Regions from separate parts of the Staphylococcus simulans genome, predicted to be linked through region 1. Evidence: predicted binding sites of a transcription regulator. Region 1 holds the regulator's gene; the other holds the start of a gene.
What was found. Region 1 encodes LexA, which represses DNA repair genes until DNA is damaged. Its sites were predicted from a motif close to CGAACATATGTTCG; they were not measured.
Positions count from the first base shown of each region.

Region 2: a site for LexA is predicted at 1,148-1,161, ahead of uvrB (excinuclease ABC subunit UvrB). Genes of this name have one in related genera too.

Region 1 is NZ_CP095100.1:1,579,264-1,582,699, forward strand. It holds gene MUA87_RS07380 (DUF896 domain-containing protein) at 140-382, opposite strand; gene sosA (DNA damage-induced cell division inhibitor SosA) at 539-772, opposite strand; gene lexA (transcriptional repressor LexA) at 917-1,540, shown strand; gene MUA87_RS07395 (phosphoribosylaminoimidazolesuccinocarboxamide synthase) at 1,880-2,563, shown strand; gene MUA87_RS07400 (NAD(P)H-dependent oxidoreductase) at 2,607-3,128, opposite strand; gene MUA87_RS07405 (sucrose-specific PTS transporter subunit IIBC) at 3,271-3,436, opposite strand, start outside.
Region 2 is NZ_CP095100.1:2,202,410-2,205,845, reverse strand. It holds gene MUA87_RS10375 (YfbR-like 5'-deoxynucleotidase) at 188-829, shown strand; gene MUA87_RS10370 (CsbA family protein) at 836-1,078, shown strand; gene uvrB (excinuclease ABC subunit UvrB) at 1,408-3,390, shown strand; gene uvrA (excinuclease ABC subunit UvrA) at 3,401-3,436, shown strand, end outside.

The sequences.
Region 1 (3,436 bases):
TATTGTCCTCATGAAATCGCTATCAAATATAATAAAAGTGATTAAAACAATCAAAATATACATTTTCATGAAAAAAGAGCCTTTAGAACATCAATTATTCTGTTCTAAAAGCTCTACATTTATTGTAGTATATTGAGTTTTATTGTCTTTTATTTTGCTCACGTTGTACTTGTTTTAATTTTTCTGGTGTTACATCATTTCCCTCAGGATCTAATACTTTTGTATTTTCAATTTGTTGTTTGAAACCTTCGCGGAATGTTTCAAGATATTTTTGATGTAACTCTGCTCTTTCTTTCGCTTCTTCTTTTGTTAAGCCTTCTTCTTTTTTCTTCTTAGAAAGTTCATTAATACGGTTAATTGTTTCTTTATGTTGATCTGCCATGCTATCGACCTCCATTAGTCTGATGATTATTTATCTTAGCAAACAATCGCTCAAAATAAAATCAATATGTTCTACTAAACTTATTCCCACTTACAGCAACCTTACACCATAGAACACATCGTGTTAGCAGTATAATCAATACACTTTATTTTTAAATCAGTGAACAGTTGCGACGATAGGTCTGTTATTTTGTTCGCCCTGTTCTATATATTGTTGCTCATGTTCGGCTTTTTGTTCTACCTTAGTTGGAAGTGTATGATCTGTCATTTCGTACACTTGTTCCTCATTACTTGACTGCTCTGCACCGATTAAAAACGCTGAAACTAACATAAAAGACATTAACAATACTGCTGTATATAGTAAAAAACTAGTTTGATATTTCCTAATCATTATTCGAACACCCCTAGAACATTTGTTTGTATTTAAACAATATCAGAACGATTGTTCGGTGTCAACACTTTTACGAACAAATGTTTGTAAAGGCTATATTAACGTGATATAATAAGAACAAACTAGAAGAGGATGTGCATATAAATGACTGAACTTACGAAGCGTCAAAGCGAAATTTATGAATATATAAAACAAGTCGTTCATACAAAAGGTTATCCGCCAAGTGTCAGAGAAATCGGTGAAGCAGTCGGACTTGCTTCAAGCTCTACTGTACACGGGCATCTATCACGATTAGAAAGCAAAGGGTATATTCGTCGTGACCCTACAAAACCACGCGCAATTGAAATTGTCAGCGACCAAATTGAAGATGCTGCTGAGATCGAAGGTACTATCCATGTACCAGTTATTGGTAAAGTCACAGCCGGTGTCCCAATCACAGCAGTAGAAAATGTAGAAGAATACTTCCCATTACCAGAACACTTTACATCAACACATAACAGCGACATTTTCATTTTAAATGTTGTTGGAGACAGTATGATTGAAGCTGGTATTTTAGATGGAGATAAAGTCATCGTCAGAAGTCAGACTATCGCAGAAAACGGTGATATTATTGTAGCTATGACAGAAGATGATGAAGCAACTGTAAAACGCTTCTACAAAGAAAAACATCGTTATAGATTACAACCTGAAAACAGTACAATGGAACCTATTTATTTAGAACATGTATCTGTTTTAGGTAAAGTTGTAGGTCTATTTAGAGAGCTGTAGGCAATCGTATCTGTTCATAGGCATATCATCTCTTCTTAATTTTTGTTCGTGACAAATTATTTAGATTCAAATTAGATTAGTAAACTACTAACACCCCATAATGTCCAAAATTCATAGACATTATGGGGTGTTTTAATTATTTTGGTCTGTTTATCTCCATTCTGTTATTTCTTATACTGTGCATAAACAATTTGCATCTTAAAGCAGCTTTAGCCTTGCATGCACCTTGCTTTTTAGTTTAAAATGCAGCAATGCCATCATATTTTCATACTTTTGTATTTATATAAAAGAGAAATTCACTTATACTAAACATGAGTAATACTTGAGGAGTGAGATGAAATGGATTTAATTTACAAAGGTAAAACAAAAGATGTCTATCAAGACAAAGATGGTGAAATTGTTCTTTTCTTCAAAGATGATATGACAGGAAAAGATGGCAAATTTGATCCAGGTGAAAACCAAGTTGGCTTAACTGTTGAGGGTTCAGGTAAAGCTGGTCTTAAAATGACAAGTTATTTCTTCGAAAAAATCAACGCTGCTGGCATTCCAACACATTATATCGACGCAAACATTGAAGATCGTCAAATGCGTGTTAAAAAAGTATCAGTATTCGGTCATGGATTAGAAGTTATTTGCAGATACCGCGCAGTGGGTTCATTTATCCGCAGATACGGTGACTATATCGAAGAAGGCGCACCACTTAACGCATATGTAGAAATGACTTTAAAAGATGATGAAAGACAAGATCCACTCATCAACAAAGCAGGTCTTGAAGCGTTAAACATCTTAAAACCAGGTGAATACGACGAAATTGCTAAATTAACAGTAAAAATTTCAGACATCATTAAAGAAGAACTTGCACAAAAAGGTTTAGAACTTTACGACATTAAATTAGAATTTGGTCGCGATGAAAAAACTGGTGAAGTTTTACTTATTGATGAAATCTCTGGCGGTAACATGCGTGTGTTTGATAAAGACGGCAAATACATTGAACCTTTAGAGTTTGGAGAGTATTTATTCTAATTAAACGAAAGCTGAGATCAAAAAACGATCTCAGCTTTTTTATTTACAACTTTTTCACAAATTCTATATAGTGCTTGCTGCCTTCAATCAATTCGTTTTTCGTCGCATGATTCACTGTACCATATTGTTCAAAGTGTCCTTTATATTGGGCACCGATATAATTAAAAGTCGCAACGAATGGTGAAAGTAATGTGTCTAACGTGAATCGATTCGAACCTTCTTCTGAATAATCTTCTTCTAAACTGCCAACTGTCGTCGCAATCGCAAATTTTTTATCACGAAGTTTCGTTCCTTCTGGACCATATGCAAAATTAAATAAAAATACTTCATCTTGATATTGTTTCAATAATGGCGGACTACTATACCAATATAATGGAAATTGGAATACTATTGTATCGTAACTCATTAATCTTTCTTGTTCGCGTGCAACATCAATGTTTCTGTCAGGGTACAATTCATATAAATCGACCACATCAATTTGTTCGTTTATCAAAGCATTTTTCCACATACGATTAACTACTGAGTTTTCCATATCTGGATGGATAATAATGACTAATTTTCGCATCTTTGCACTCCTTTGATCTTCTTCAATACTCGAAATGATTATAACTTTTAAACTTTTCTTTTGCCATGATGCTTCACAAAAATTGCGAACATTTTCTATTAAAAAAACTGTTAACCACAATTTGTGATTAACAGTTTATCCATTATTTAGCTTCCTTGATCTCCTCAGCTAATTTATCACTATATCCAAAGAACCAAGTTAATACAAAAGCTGTCGCAAATGAAATTACTAACACTAATAAATAAAGTGGCAATTGGCCAATATCTTTTAAGAATAATAAGATACCTGGCAATACAGTAATCGCCATA
Region 2 (3,436 bases), 620 kb from region 1:
CATTGTGTGAAGGAAAACCACATACATTATTATAAAGTTCATAAATATAAACTCTTTATTCGTTATATTTCCGCTAGTAAAAGAAAAATGTTTTAATAAAATTGAAAGTAATCGTGATAAAGTGCTTGATATATATTCGTGTATGCGGGTATAATATTTGATTAAATAGATAAGGGGTGAGCTCAACGTGGGTGTACATCAATATTTTAAAAGATTATCTGATTTAGAAAAGCTGATACGCTTGCCTGGTAAATTCAAGTATTTTGAGCATAATGTAGCAGCACATTCATTTAAAGTAACGAAAATAGCGCAATACTTAGCCACAGTAGAAGAACATCATGGCAATGAAATTGATTGGAAAAGTTTATATGAAAAAGCTTTGAATCATGACTTTGCGGAAGTATTTACAGGGGATATTAAAACGCCTGTGAAATATGCCAGCCGTGATTTGAAGAAATTGTTCTCGCAAGTGGAAGAAGAGATGGTAGATAATTTTATTAGAGAAGAATTTCCGGAAGAATATCAAGATGTTTACAGAGAACGTCTGCAAGAAGGCAAAGATGATTCTTTAGAAGGTCAAATTTTGGCAGTAGCTGATAAAATCGACTTGTTATATGAAACATTTGGTGAAATTCAAAAGCGTAATCCAGACTCACTTTTCTTTGAAATTTATGAAATGTCTTTAGAAACCATTATGCAGTTTGATCACTTAGTGTCCGTTCAAGATTTTATCGAGAACGTCATCCCTGAAATGTTAACGGAAAACTTCATTCCACGTTCAGAGTTACGAGAATTAACAATGTCGATTTTAAATAAAAGAGACGGGTGACCGCTTATGCTTCTCATTTGGTATCTTTGTGCCTCATTTTTCCCATGCATACTTGTTGTACTATTTAGTGTAGTAACGAAAAATAAATGGGTCGGCGCAATTGTGACATTAATGCTGATCGGCGGTTCTATATATAAAGGATTCTTTCATAGTGAATGGATTATTTTTATAGATGTTGTATCTCTGCTGGCTGGTTTTGTGATTGTAGATCAATTGCGTCTTCATAAACAGCATGAAGATGATCGTTGAATAGAAATGAAACAGGTGCTTGTCTAAAAAAGACAAGTGCTTTTTGTTTGGGGAAAAAGAGTAGTTTTACGAACAGATGTTTGTATCTTTTTGACAGAATCTGTTACAATATATAGTGATGTAAAAAGTTTGAAATAGAGTAATTGAGAGTATAGAAAGACTAAATAGAACGATGAAATGAGATTTTGAGAAGTTGCGAATTAACCAGCTTAATTGCAATCTCAACATGAAGTATATGGTTGGGACAGACGATAAGTGTCTCAACCTATTTATATTTTAAAACTCATATTTTTCTATAGAAGTGTCAATAAAGGAGGATACCGAATTTTATGGAACATCATCCATTTAAAATTGTTTCTGAGTTTACCCCGCAAGGTGACCAACCAGCCGCTATCGAAAAAATTTCAAAGGGTATTAAAGAAGGTAAACGTCACCAAACGTTACTCGGAGCAACAGGTACAGGTAAGACCTTTACGATGAGTAATGTCATTCAACAAGCGGGCAAACCGACATTAGTATTAGCCCATAACAAGACCTTAGCTGGTCAATTATATAATGAGTTCAAAGAATTTTTCCCGGAAAATAGAGTAGAGTACTTTGTCAGCTTCTATGATTATTATCAACCAGAAGCTTATGTGCCATCTACTGACACATTTATCGAAAAAGATGCGACAATCAATGATGAAATTGACCAATTACGTCACTCAGCAACAAGTTCACTCTTTGAGCGTGACGATGTCATTGTTGTTGCCAGTGTCAGCAGTATCTTCGGTTTAGGGGATCCTTCTGAATATAGCAGTTTAGTAGTTAACGTCCGTCAAGGAATGGAAATGGATCGCAGTCAATTTCTACGTGCATTAGTAGATATTCAATATTCAAGAAACGACATCGACTTTAAACGCGGGACATTCAGAGTTCGCGGTGATGTAGTAGAAGTCTTCCCGGCGTCTCGAGATGAAATGTGTATCCGTGTAGAATTCTTCGGTGATGAAATTGATCGTATCAGCGAAGTAAACTATTTAACAGGTGAAGTATTACGTGAAAGAGAACACTTCTCTATCTTCCCGGCATCCCACTTCGTAACTAGAGATGAAAAATTGGAATTAGCGATTCAACGTATCGAAAAAGAATTAGCAGATCGCTTAAAGTATTTAAGAGAGAATAATAAATTATTAGAAGCGCAACGCTTAGAACAACGTACGAACTATGACCTTGAAATGATGAGAGAGATGGGCTTTTGTTCAGGAATTGAGAACTATTCAGTCCACTTGAGTTTAAGAGATTATGGTTCAACACCGTATACGTTATTAGATTATTTCGGTGATGACTGGTTAATTATGATTGATGAATCTCACGTTACATTACCACAAGTCAGAGGGATGTATAACGGAGATAAAGCACGTAAACAAGTTTTAGTTGACCATGGTTTCAGACTTCCGAGTGCTTTGGATAACCGTCCATTAACATTCGAAGAGTTTGAGAAGAAAGCACATCAATTAGTTTATGTGACTGCGACACCTGGGCCTTATGAACTAGAACATTCAGATGAAGTTGTTGAGCAAATTATTCGACCAACGGGCTTATTAGACCCTAAAATAGATGTCCGTCCGACGAAGAATCAAATTGATGATTTATTAAGTGAAATTCAAGATAGAATTGATAAAAATGAACGTGTACTCATTACAACGTTAACGAAAAAGATGAGTGAAGATTTAACGACTTATATGAAAGAAGCGGGAATTAAAGTCAATTACCTGCATTCAGAAATAAAAACATTAGAACGAATTGAAATCATTCGTGACTTACGTATGGGTACGTATGATGCGGTTGTCGGTATTAACTTACTAAGAGAAGGTATCGATATCCCAGAAGTTTCTTTAGTTGTAATTTTAGATGCGGATAAAGAAGGTTTCTTACGTTCTAACCGTTCATTAATTCAAACCATCGGCCGTGCTGCGCGTAATGAGCATGGTGAAGTAATCATGTATGCGGATAAGATTACAGATTCTATGCAGTATGCGATTGATGAAACAGAGCGTCGTCGTAAAATTCAACAAGCATACAACGAAGAACATGGTATTACACCGAAAACAATTCGTAAGAAAATCCATGACGTTATTAGTGCGACAGTGGAAACAGATGAAGAAAATGAAAAAGAACAAAAAGTCGTACCTAAGAAATTAACGAAAAAAGAACGTGAAAAAACAATTGAAAATATAGAAAAAGAAATGAAACAAGCAGCGAAAGACTTAGACTTTGAGCGAGCAACAGAGCTAAGAGACATGTTGTTTGAACTGAAAGCAGAAGGGTGAGGTGACATGTGTGAGTAAGAAAGATCCATCTATTGTGGTCAAAGGT